2 regions of the Pseudarthrobacter sp. NPDC080039 genome follow, and region 1 is predicted to be linked to the other one. Evidence: riboswitches for the same ligand, from Rfam matches in the RefSeq annotation. Region 1 holds a riboswitch; the other holds the start of a gene.
The links. Region 1 has a riboswitch for cyclic di-AMP ahead of AB0313_RS13525 (NlpC/P60 family protein). Riboswitches for the same ligand answer to the same signal wherever they lie in the genome.
Positions count from the first base shown of each region.

Region 2: another riboswitch for cyclic di-AMP. It lies ahead of AB0313_RS01735 (LysM domain-containing protein); the one in region 1 lies ahead of AB0313_RS13525 (NlpC/P60 family protein).

Region 1 is NZ_JBFBKY010000011.1:83,654-88,660, reverse strand. Features, by position in the region: gene serC (phosphoserine transaminase) at 52-1,182, opposite strand; gene AB0313_RS13535 (metal-dependent transcriptional regulator) at 1,454-2,155, shown strand; cyclic di-AMP (ydaO/yuaA leader) riboswitch at 2,264-2,506, shown strand; gene AB0313_RS13530 (peptidoglycan DD-metalloendopeptidase family protein) at 2,511-3,338, shown strand; cyclic di-AMP (ydaO/yuaA leader) riboswitch at 3,451-3,645, shown strand; gene AB0313_RS13525 (NlpC/P60 family protein) at 3,728-4,396, shown strand; gene AB0313_RS13520 (NlpC/P60 family protein) at 4,503-5,007, shown strand, end outside.
Region 2 is NZ_JBFBKY010000001.1:371,662-376,668, reverse strand. Features, by position in the region: gene AB0313_RS01745 (ribonuclease Z) at 1-46, shown strand, start outside; gene AB0313_RS01740 (protein adenylyltransferase SelO) at 30-1,499, shown strand; gene AB0313_RS01735 (LysM domain-containing protein) at 1,641-2,459, opposite strand; cyclic di-AMP (ydaO/yuaA leader) riboswitch at 2,463-2,632, opposite strand; gene AB0313_RS01730 (TraR/DksA C4-type zinc finger protein) at 2,819-3,178, shown strand; gene AB0313_RS01725 (DNA alkylation repair protein) at 3,175-3,702, shown strand; gene AB0313_RS01720 (DUF1810 domain-containing protein) at 3,724-4,167, shown strand; gene AB0313_RS01715 (glucose 1-dehydrogenase) at 4,205-5,007, opposite strand, start outside.

The DNA.
Region 1 (5,007 bases):
CGGCGCCGCCCGGGACCAACCCGGGCGGCGCCGTCGTACGTTAACCGGCTGCTACTTGCGCAGTTCGCCCACCACATAGTCGATGCTGGCCAGCAGAGCCGACACGTCGTCGGGCTCGATGGCCACGAAGGTGGCGATGCGCAGCTGGTTGCGGCCCAGCTTGCGGTAGGGCTCGGTGTCCACGATGCCGTTGGTGCGCAGGACCTTCGCCACGGTGGCAGCATCCACCGATTCGTCGAAGTCGATGGTGGCAATGACGTTGGAGCGTTCCTCGGGCTTGGCCACGAACGGGGCGGCAAATTCGGACGCTTCCGCCCAGCTGTAGATCCGGCCGGCCGAATCGGCGGTGCGGGCCGCCGCAAAGTCCAGGCCGCCGCTTGCGTTCAGCCACTGGACCTGGGCGTCCAGGGTTACCAGGGTGGACAGCGAAGGCGTGTTGTAGGTCTGGTTCAGGCGGGAATTGTCGATGGCCGTCTGGAGGTCCAGGAAGTCCGGGATCCAGCGGCCGCCGGCTTTGATGCGGGCGGCGCGATCCAGGGCGGCGGGGGAGAAGAGGCCGAGCCACAGGCCGCCGTCTGAGGCGAAATTCTTCTGGGGCGCGAAGTAGTAGACATCGCTTTGGGCAACGTCCACGTCCAGGCCGCCGGCAGCCGAGGTGGCATCAATCAGGACCAGCGAGCCCTCGTCGGCTCCGGACACCCGCCGGACCGGGGCGGCAACGCCCGTTGAGGTCTCATTCTGCGGCCAGGCGTAGACGTCCACGCCGGACTCCGCCTGGGCTGCGGGCCGCGTGCCCGGTTCGGACTTGATGATGGACGATGCGTCCAGGAAGGGTGCCTTGTTGGTGGCTGCAGCGAACTTCGACCCGAACTCGCCAAAGGACAGGTGCTGGGCTTTCTTCTCCACGAGGCCGAAGCTCGCGACATCCCAGAACGCGGTGGAGCCGCCAACGCCGAGGACCACCTCGTAGCCCTCCGGGGCGCGGAAGAACTGGCTCAATCCTTCACGGATGGACCCCACCAGGTTCTTCACCGGTGCCTGGCGGTGGGAGGTGCCCAGAATGGTCTTGGATGCTGCGGCCAGGGCATCGATCTGTTCCTGCCGGACCTTTGACGGGCCGGCCCCAAACCGCCCGTCTTTAGGCAGGAGGTTGGCAGGGATCGTGATGCTGGTGTCGCTCACAGGTGCTCCAATTCGGCAGGGACGGGGGCTTTGGTCCGGACGGTCTGGTGAAGGGTTGCCGTCGGCGGCGGCTGCGCTGTTGGCCCTCCCATTCTGCCTGAATAGTCGCGGCGCGCGGGAACCGGCTGCTTCAAAGTCCAGACACTGAGACAGGACACCCTCGGCTATTCGGAGTAAGTCAAAATAGGCTAAGCTTTTCCCCGGACTACCTCGCGGGAACAGGCGGTACGGTGGGACAACGCAAGGTACTGCGCTCGAGGAGCTGAGCTGGATGACGGATCTGATCGACACTACGGAGATGTACCTCAGGACCATCCTGGAGCTTGAGGAAGAGAACATCGTTGCCCTGCGGGCCCGTATCGCCGAGCGTCTGCGCCACTCCGGGCCCACGGTTTCCCAGACCATCGGCAGGATGGAACGTGACGGACTCGTGGTGGTCTCCGGCGACAGGCACCTGGAACTGACGGACACGGGCCGCAAGCGGGCCACCGAGGTAATGCGGAAGCACAGGTTGGCCGAACGCCTGCTTGCCGACGTCATTGGTCTGGACTGGGCCTACGTCCACGACGAGGCCTGCCGCTGGGAGCACGTCATGAGCGAGCGGGTGGAGCGGCGGATCTACGAGATGCTGGACCGGCCCACTGAGTCTCCGTACGGCAATCCCATTCCGGGGCTCGCAGCCCTCGGCGGACAACCGGGACCCGGCTTTGCCGATGGCGCCATCAGCCTCGTGGAAGCGATGAAGAACTACGGCCCTGCCTCCGGGGTAACCATCAGCCGGCTGGCCGAACCGATCCAGGTGGAGCCGGAACTGCTGGCACAACTGGACGAAGGTGGCATCCGGCCCGGCGCTGCCGTGGCGCTTGAGCGTGTAGGCGACTACATCTCCGTCCGGGTGCCGGGTATTGAAGGCGCACTGGAACTCCCGCCGGAGGTCGCAGCCCATGTTTTCGTCGCCGTCCGCCAGTCCTGACCGGGGCAGTTCATACCCCGTGACAGCCCTTCCACGCAAAGATAACGGAATTGTTACCTAGGGTCTTTAGCCCCTATAGTGGAAGCAATCGTTGATACTTAAGCGTTACCTGATCCGGAGCCGAGCTCTGCCAGCGGATCAGGTGAACGAGTCGTAACTGGCAGAGGCGGGGGAACCACAACCGGCAGCGGGGGACTGCCTTGGGGTGAAGTCCGTCAGCAGCAAGCCTCTCCAGTGAAGGATTCTTCCGGGAATACCCCTGTGCCGAAGCTTGCCGGTGGCGGGCCGGGTCTTTGATCTCTCTGACCCGAATCCGACAGCTAACTCCGCAGGCTTCTCCAGAGAGGAACCCTTCTTGACCACGCAGACCCCCAGGGGACGCCGCCGCGCGGCCGGCCCCCCTTCGGCAGCCCGGATTGTCGAAGGTGCCGCAACGGAGCGCCCCCGCGACCTCCACCGCGATGCCCGGCGCAGGCGGGGTCCGTTCCGGCAGATGACGGAGTTTGCCGCCGCCAGCGGCATAGGCCAGAAGGCCGGGATTGCCCTTGCCGCCACCGGTCTAGCCCTGACAGTCGCCATGCCCGCCACGAGTCCGGTTATGGCGACGGATGCGGCCGGCTCCGCCCCCCTGGCGGCATCGTCGGTCAGTCCGCAACCCCAGATTTCCGCGGATATTGGCGCTCAAATCGATTTCAGCCGCTCTGCAGTGGTGACCCAGGCGGACCCGGACGGGAAGCTCAAGCAGCTCCTCAGCGCCCAGTCGGCCGGCTCCGTGACCCGCGCGGCTTCCGCCGGCACGCTCTCGGCACCGCTCGCCTCGCTTGTGACCGCCTCCCCCTTCGGTTACCGGGTCAGCCCCATTACCGGAGGCGCCGGCGACTTCCACCGCGGGCAGGACTTCGTGGCCCAATGCGGGACGCCTGTTATGGCTGCCGCAACGGGAACCGTGACTTTCGCAGGCTGGCACCAGTTCGGCGGCGGAAACCGTGTGGTCATAGACCACGGCAACGGGCTGGAGACCACCTACAACCACCTGTCGTCCTTCAACGTCAAGGTGGGGCAGACCGTGTCCAGGGGAGACGTTGTGGCCCTGAGTGGTACCACAGGCGCCTCCACGGGATGCCATCTGCACTTTGAGGTCCAGGTGAACGGCGAAGTGGTCGATCCGATGGGTTGGCTGTAACCGTATGATTGCCAACTCTCAGATCCGGGTAACGTGCCGTGACCTGAATGTGACATTCAAGCAGAACTCCTGTACCGTCTAACTTGCGTCAACTTTTCCGAAGTTGACGCTCTTGAGTGGATTGCCTAACTCTGCCACCGCTCAAGGTCCGTTCGCATTTCATCGTCTGGCAGGGGCGGGGGAACCAATTTTTGGCCTTCTCTCCAGAAGGCCTTGGGGTTAAGTCACAAGCTTCCCAGGAAGCTTGTGACCGGGTGACTCCCATCCGAATCCGACAGCTCACCTCGCAGGCATTGGGAGAGGCTACCTTCGTGTCTTCACGCCATCATTCTGCGCGCCACCGTGCCCAAACGGTGCGCACCAACCCCTTGGATGCCGTATCCAGGGCCATGACTGCAAACGCCGGAACCGTAGGGCGCCAGGCTGCCGTTGTGGCCGCCGCATCGGGCCTGGTTCTGAGCATGGGCCTGCCGGCCACTGCAGCTGACACCACTGCCGGTGTCTCCGCTTCCACCGAGTCCGGTTCGGCGCAGACGTCGCTCGCCGTGACCGCCGCCCCCACCGCCACGGTTTCCTTTGAACGGCCCACCGTCAAGACCACCGCTGCTCCGGCTCCCGAGCCCCAGGTCGCCGTGCAGGAAGCTGCCCCCGCAGCCCAGCCGGCTGCGGGTGCAAAGGTCACGGCAGCCGTTGCCACCGGCTCTGCTCCTGCCGCACAGCCTTCCGCCAGCGGCAAGGGTGCTGCCATCCTGGCCGCGGCCTACGCCCAGCTGGGCGTGATGCAGGACTGCACCATGCTGGTCACCAACTCCCTGGCCGCCGTCGGAATCCACTTCCACGACTGGCCTGCCGGTTACCTCTCCCTGGGCCGCACGGTCAGTGCAGCCGAGGCGCAGCCGGGCGACCTCATCTACTACGCCAACGGCGGCTCCGGAATGGCCCACATCGCTGTGTACGCCGGTAACGGCATGGCTGTCCACGGCGGCTTCAACGGAAACCAGACCGTGGTGTTCAGCGCCAACGTCGGTTCCGGCCCCGTCTTCATCCGCGTTTCCTAATAGCTAACCCCCGTTCGGGACGCGCCGGCATGCCCCCAAGATGCCGGCGGGTCCAACTCCCTCTGCCCGGCCACAGCCGCCTGAGGAAAAACGAAAGAGAGAACTGATGACGACTCGTGCTACCGCACGGCACCGCGCCGAGGTCACCAAAACCAACTCAATCGCTGTTATCGCCAAGGCTGTCACCGACAACGCCGGCGGAATGGGCCGTCAGGCCGCTGTGATTGCCGCCGCTTCCGGTCTGGTCCTGACCAGCGGCATCGCCGCAAATGCCGCTGATGCCAACGCCAAGCGTGATTCCGCGCCGGCGTCCGCCATGGAAGTTGAATCCGCCGTCGACGCGCCGATTTCTGCGGCTTCCACCATCGCCATCAGCTTCGAGAAGCCGGCTGTGACCACGACGCCGGCTCCCGTCGCTGAGCCCGAGCCCCAGGTTGCGGTGCAGGAAGCTGCCCCCGCAGCCCAGCCGGCTGCCGCTCCGAAGGTCACGGCCACGCTTGCCTCTGCTCCGGCCGCTCCTGCCGCCCACCCTTCCGCCAGTGGCAAGGGTGCTGCCATCCTGGCCGCGGCCTACGCCCAGTTGGGCGTGGTGCAGGACTGCACCATGCTGG
Region 2 (5,007 bases), on a different contig from region 1:
GCGACCAGCGACGGCGATAGGGTTAAAGCATGACGGCAGCAGCTGAATCCACCGTGGCTTTTGACGGCCGCTTCGCCCGGGAACTGACGGAGCTGGCCGTTCCCTGGCAGGCCGAGGAAGCGCCCGGCCCCGAGCTCCTGGTCCTGAATGAGACGCTCGCCCATGACCTGGGCCTGGACCCGGAATACCTGCGCAGTCCCGAGGGCGTGCGGCTCCTGGTCGGCAACCATGTACCGCCCGGTGCCACCCCCGTCGCGCAAGCCTACGCCGGGCACCAATTCGGCGGTTACTCGCCCCTGCTCGGTGACGGACGCGCACTCCTCCTGGGTGAGCTCACGGACCGCAGCGGCCGTCTCCTCGACATCCATCTCAAAGGTTCGGGGCGCACGCCTTTCGCCCGCGCCGGGGACGGCCGGGCCGTCGTCGGACCCATGCTGCGTGAGTACCTGGTCAGTGAGGCCATGCACGCACTGAACATTCCCACCACCCGCTCGCTCGCCGTCGTGGCCACCGGGCGCCAGGTACGGCGCGAGGGCATGCTGCCCGGCGCCGTGCTGGCCCGGGCCGCAGCCAGCCACCTGCGCGTGGGCAGCTTCCAGTACGCCCGGGCCACGGAAAACCTGGACCTCCTGAAGAGGCTGGCCGACCACGCCATCAGCCGGCACTACCCGCGCGCCGCCCACGCGGAAAATCCCTACCTGGCATTGTTCGGTTCCGTCGTCTCAGCGCAGGCTGAACTGGTGGCACAGTGGATGCTGGCCGGATTCGTCCACGGCGTCATGAACACGGACAACATGACCATCTCCGGGGAGACCATCGACTACGGCCCCTGCGCCTTCATGGACACCTTCAATCCCGCAGCCGTCTACAGTTCCATCGACGTCAGCGGCCGCTATGCCTACGCCAACCAGCCTGTGCTGGCCGAATGGAACCTTGCCAGGCTTGCCGAGGCAATGCTGCCGCTCATCGACGAGGACCAGGAAAAGGCGGTGGCCCCGGCCGTCGAGGTACTGGGCGGTTTCCGCGGACACTACAGCAAGGCGTGGTCCAGCGGCATGGGGAAGAAGCTGGGCCTGGAGCACGCCAGGGAGGACCACCCGGACGCCGTCTCGGGACTCATTGATGACGCCATTGCCATCCTCCAGGACGGCCCGGTGGACTACACCAGCTTCTTCCGGAACCTTGGCAACGCGGCAAGGGGCGATCTCCGTCCGGTCCGCGGCATGGTGCTTGACCTGGCAGCCTTCGACGCGTGGGCGCAAAGGTGGCAGGAGCTCAGGCCCGACGCCGGGTTGATGGACAGCGTAAACCCCGCTTACATCCCCAGGAACCATCTCGTGGAGGAGGCTTTGTCCGCCGCCACTGCCGGAGACCTGGCACCCCTGCAGCAGCTGCTGGATGCCGTCAGCAATCCCTTCACCGAGCGGCCCGGGCTGGAACACTACATGGAAGGGCCGCCGGAAGACTTTGGCAAATACATGACGTTCTGCGGAACCTGAGGTTCCCCCGCGCACCTGCCTTGAGGCCTGGCTGCAGGTGGCGGCCGGATGGCAAACGACAGGAGGGCGGCGGCCGGATACACCGGACGCCGCCCTCCTGCTCTGGCCGGACCTCCTGGGAGGCGGCCGCCTGCCCGCAGGTTAGGCTACGCGGACCACGGAGTAGCCGCTGAGCCAGCTGATGGGGTGGACCTGCGTGGTGTAGCCGTTGACGCCGCCGCTGACAACCTGGCCGGCACCAGCGTAGACACCAACGTGGCCGGAGGTGATGATCAAGTCGCCGGGCGCCGGGCTGCCTACCACGGTGCCGTATTGGAAGAACTGCGTGGGGGCGAGGTCGCCAACGCTCTTGCCGACCGAACGCAGGGCCTTTTCCACCATGGCGGTGCAGTCCTGGTTCACACCGATCTGGCTGTAAGCGGACGCCAGGATGGCAGCGCCGGTTCCGGTTCCGGTGGTGGCGGACGCGTAGGACATGTTCATGCCGGTGTTCGCGGGGGCCGTGGCCGCCGCAGCCTGGACGGGAGCTGCTGCGGGGGCGGGAGCCGGTGCGGCGGTGTAACCGGCGCCGGGAATCCGGATCTGGTCGCCCGGGTAGATGATCGAGGACAGTCCCAGTCCGTTGGCGGACAGGACGTCGTTCAGGCTGACGCCGTAGGCCGTCGCGATGGCACCCAGGGTGTCTCCGGAAACAACAGTGTGGATGGTGCCCGTGGCCGCGGCGGGGGCAGCGGGCGCGGAGTATGCCTGGACATTGGTCTTCTCAGTGGTATCCGGACCGGTCACACCGGCGTGGGCCGGGGCGCCGACGCCGAAGGCAATGCCGGAGGCTGCTGCAACGGCGAGTGCGGGACGGCCCAGCGAGCGGGCCTGGGACCTGGCTGTCACGGCGATGCCTTCGAGCGCAATGGAGCGGGCCGGAGTCGCGCGGTGACGGGCGGTAGTGGAATTTTTTGACACGGTTGATCGCCTCTCCCATGCCTGCGGGGTGAGCTGTCGGGTTCGGGCTGGAGATACCCGGCCGGAGTGACTCCGCGATGGACGGAGGCGCTGTCGACTTAACCCCAAGGCCGCAAGTGGCCGTGGAAACTTGGTTCCCCCGTCCCTGCCAGCTGGAGCGGTTGAATCCCATGGTCAGCGGCAGGGCTCGGCATGCTGACGGGAATGTCCCGTCTGAGAGGGACACCAAAAGACCATAACCCGCGCTCGGACTAATTGTCACATTTGGATAACATACGAGTTTCTCCTCTCGGATTGAGCAATCGAATGGATGGCGTGTACCCCTGAACCGGCACTGACGGACGCGCTAGGCTTTCCCCATGCCAGATTTCGACCGGTTCCGCGCGCTGCTCGAGGAGGAGCGGGAGCGGCGGATGGCGCTGCTGCCGGCGCTGCGGGCCGACATCGAGGCGGCTAATTCAGCCCGCCAGGACTCCAATGTGGACGACGAACACGATCCGGAAGGCGCCACGATAGCCTTCGAGTTGTCGCAGGCCGCGGCGCTCCTGAAGCAAAGCTCAGCTGGCCTTGACCAGATCGAGGCGGCCCTGGCCCGGTTGGCCGCGGGCACCTACGGAACCTGCGCCGAGTGCGGGGAGCCCATCGCGGAAGGCAGGCTGGAGGCCCGGCCGTGGACTCCGTTTTGCATCCGGCATGCCTCCTCAGGGCGCGGGCGATGACCGCTGCGGACGTCGTTTCCGCGGCGGCGGAGTTTGTTGACCGGACCCTTCGGAACGAGGGCGCCTGGTATCGGGCGGACGACGTCGGAGCCCGGCTGGGCGGGGCGCTGGCCTCCTACGGATCTTCCGTGGGGGCCGTCCGCGGCACGGTTCGGGACGCGCTGCGCAAGTTCAAGGACCTTGACCACGATGGAACGGTGATGCTGGCCTCCGCCCTGTGGGGGCAGCCGCGACCAGGCTCCCGTCCCGTGTTCGAGCGGCGCCTGGCCGCCGTGGTGCTGCTGCAGTCAAGGGTGCGGCTGCTCCGGCATTCGGATTTGACCCGGCTGGAAGGGTTCCTTCGGTCTGCCCAGGCAACCGACCTGACGGAGCCCTTGCTTGCCGATGTCCTGGCTCCGCTGTTGGCCGGGCTCGGGGAGCGGGACCGCCAGCGGGCCGGCGTTGTCCTGGCCCGGTGGCGCGGCGATCCCGACCCCCAGCTGCAGGCAGCGGCCGCTGCCCTTGAAAAAGATTTGGCGCTTTAACAATGAACCCAGGAGATCCCTATGTATGAGCCCTTTGACCTTGAACGTTATGTCGCCGCCCAAAACAGCGGCGGAACCTATGAGCAGGCGCTGGGGGAGCTTCAAGTCGGCCGCAAGTCCGGGCACTGGATGTGGTTCATCTTTCCGCAGATCGCCGGGCTGGGGCAGAGTGCCACCTCCCGCAAATACGCCATCTCCTCGCTGGCCGAGGCCCGCGCCTACCTGGACCATGAAGTCCTGGGGCCGCGACTCCTGGAATGCGCGCTGGTCCTGGCCAACCATGCTGAACAGTCGGCCGACGAGATTTTTGGCGGCATCGACGCCAAGAAGCTGCGGTCGTCCATGACACTGTTCCTCCGGGCCGCGCCCGGAGAAACAGTGTTCAAGACCGTCCTGGCCCAGTTCTTCGACGGCGAGCCGGACCCTTCCACCGACGAGCTCCTGGCCGGCCAGGAAGCCGGGTGACGCCTGCCGGCGGGGCCAGCCGGGCCCGTGGATGTTGCTAGGGCGTGGGGCTGCCGCCGTTGACGTTCAGCGTCTCGCCCACCACGTAGCTTGACTCAGGCGAGGCCAGGAAGACGTACGCGGGTGCCAGTTCGGCCGGCTGGCCTGCACGGCCCAGGGGAGTGGACTGCCCAAACTCCGGCAGTTCCTCCTTTGGCTGCCCGCTGCTGACCTGCAGCGGTGTCCAGATCGGCCCCGGAGCCACTGCGTTCACCCGGATTCCCTTGGGCGCCAGCTGCTGGGCCAGGCCCTTCGTGAAGTTGTTGATGCTGGCCTTGGTGGTGGCGTAATCCACCAGCGTGGGCGAGGGGTTGTATGCCTGGATGGACGTGGTGTTGATTATGGTCGAGCCAGCCGGCATGTGCGGGACGGCGGCCTTGGTCACCCAGAACATGGCGTAGACATTTGTCTTCAGGGTGTGGTCGAACTGCTCGTCGGTAATATCCTGCAGATCCTCCTGGGCCACCTGCTTGCCGGCATTGTTGACCAGGATGTCCACCCCGCCCAGGACGGCCACAGCGGTGTCCACCAGGTCCCGGCACGCCGCAGGGTCCTTGAGGTCGCCCGGCGCCTTGACGGCCTTGCGGCCGGCCGCCTCGATGAGCCCGGCAATGCGCGAGGCGTCCTCCTCTTCCTGCGGCAGGTAGGAAAGCACGACGTCGGCGCCTTCCCTGGCGAAGGCAATGGCCGTTGCGGCGCCGATCCCGGAGTCCGCGCCGGTCACAATGGCGCGGCGGCCTTCCAGCCGGCCGGTGCCGCGGTAGGTTTCTTCGCCCAGGTCGGCCTTGGGTTGCAGTCCCG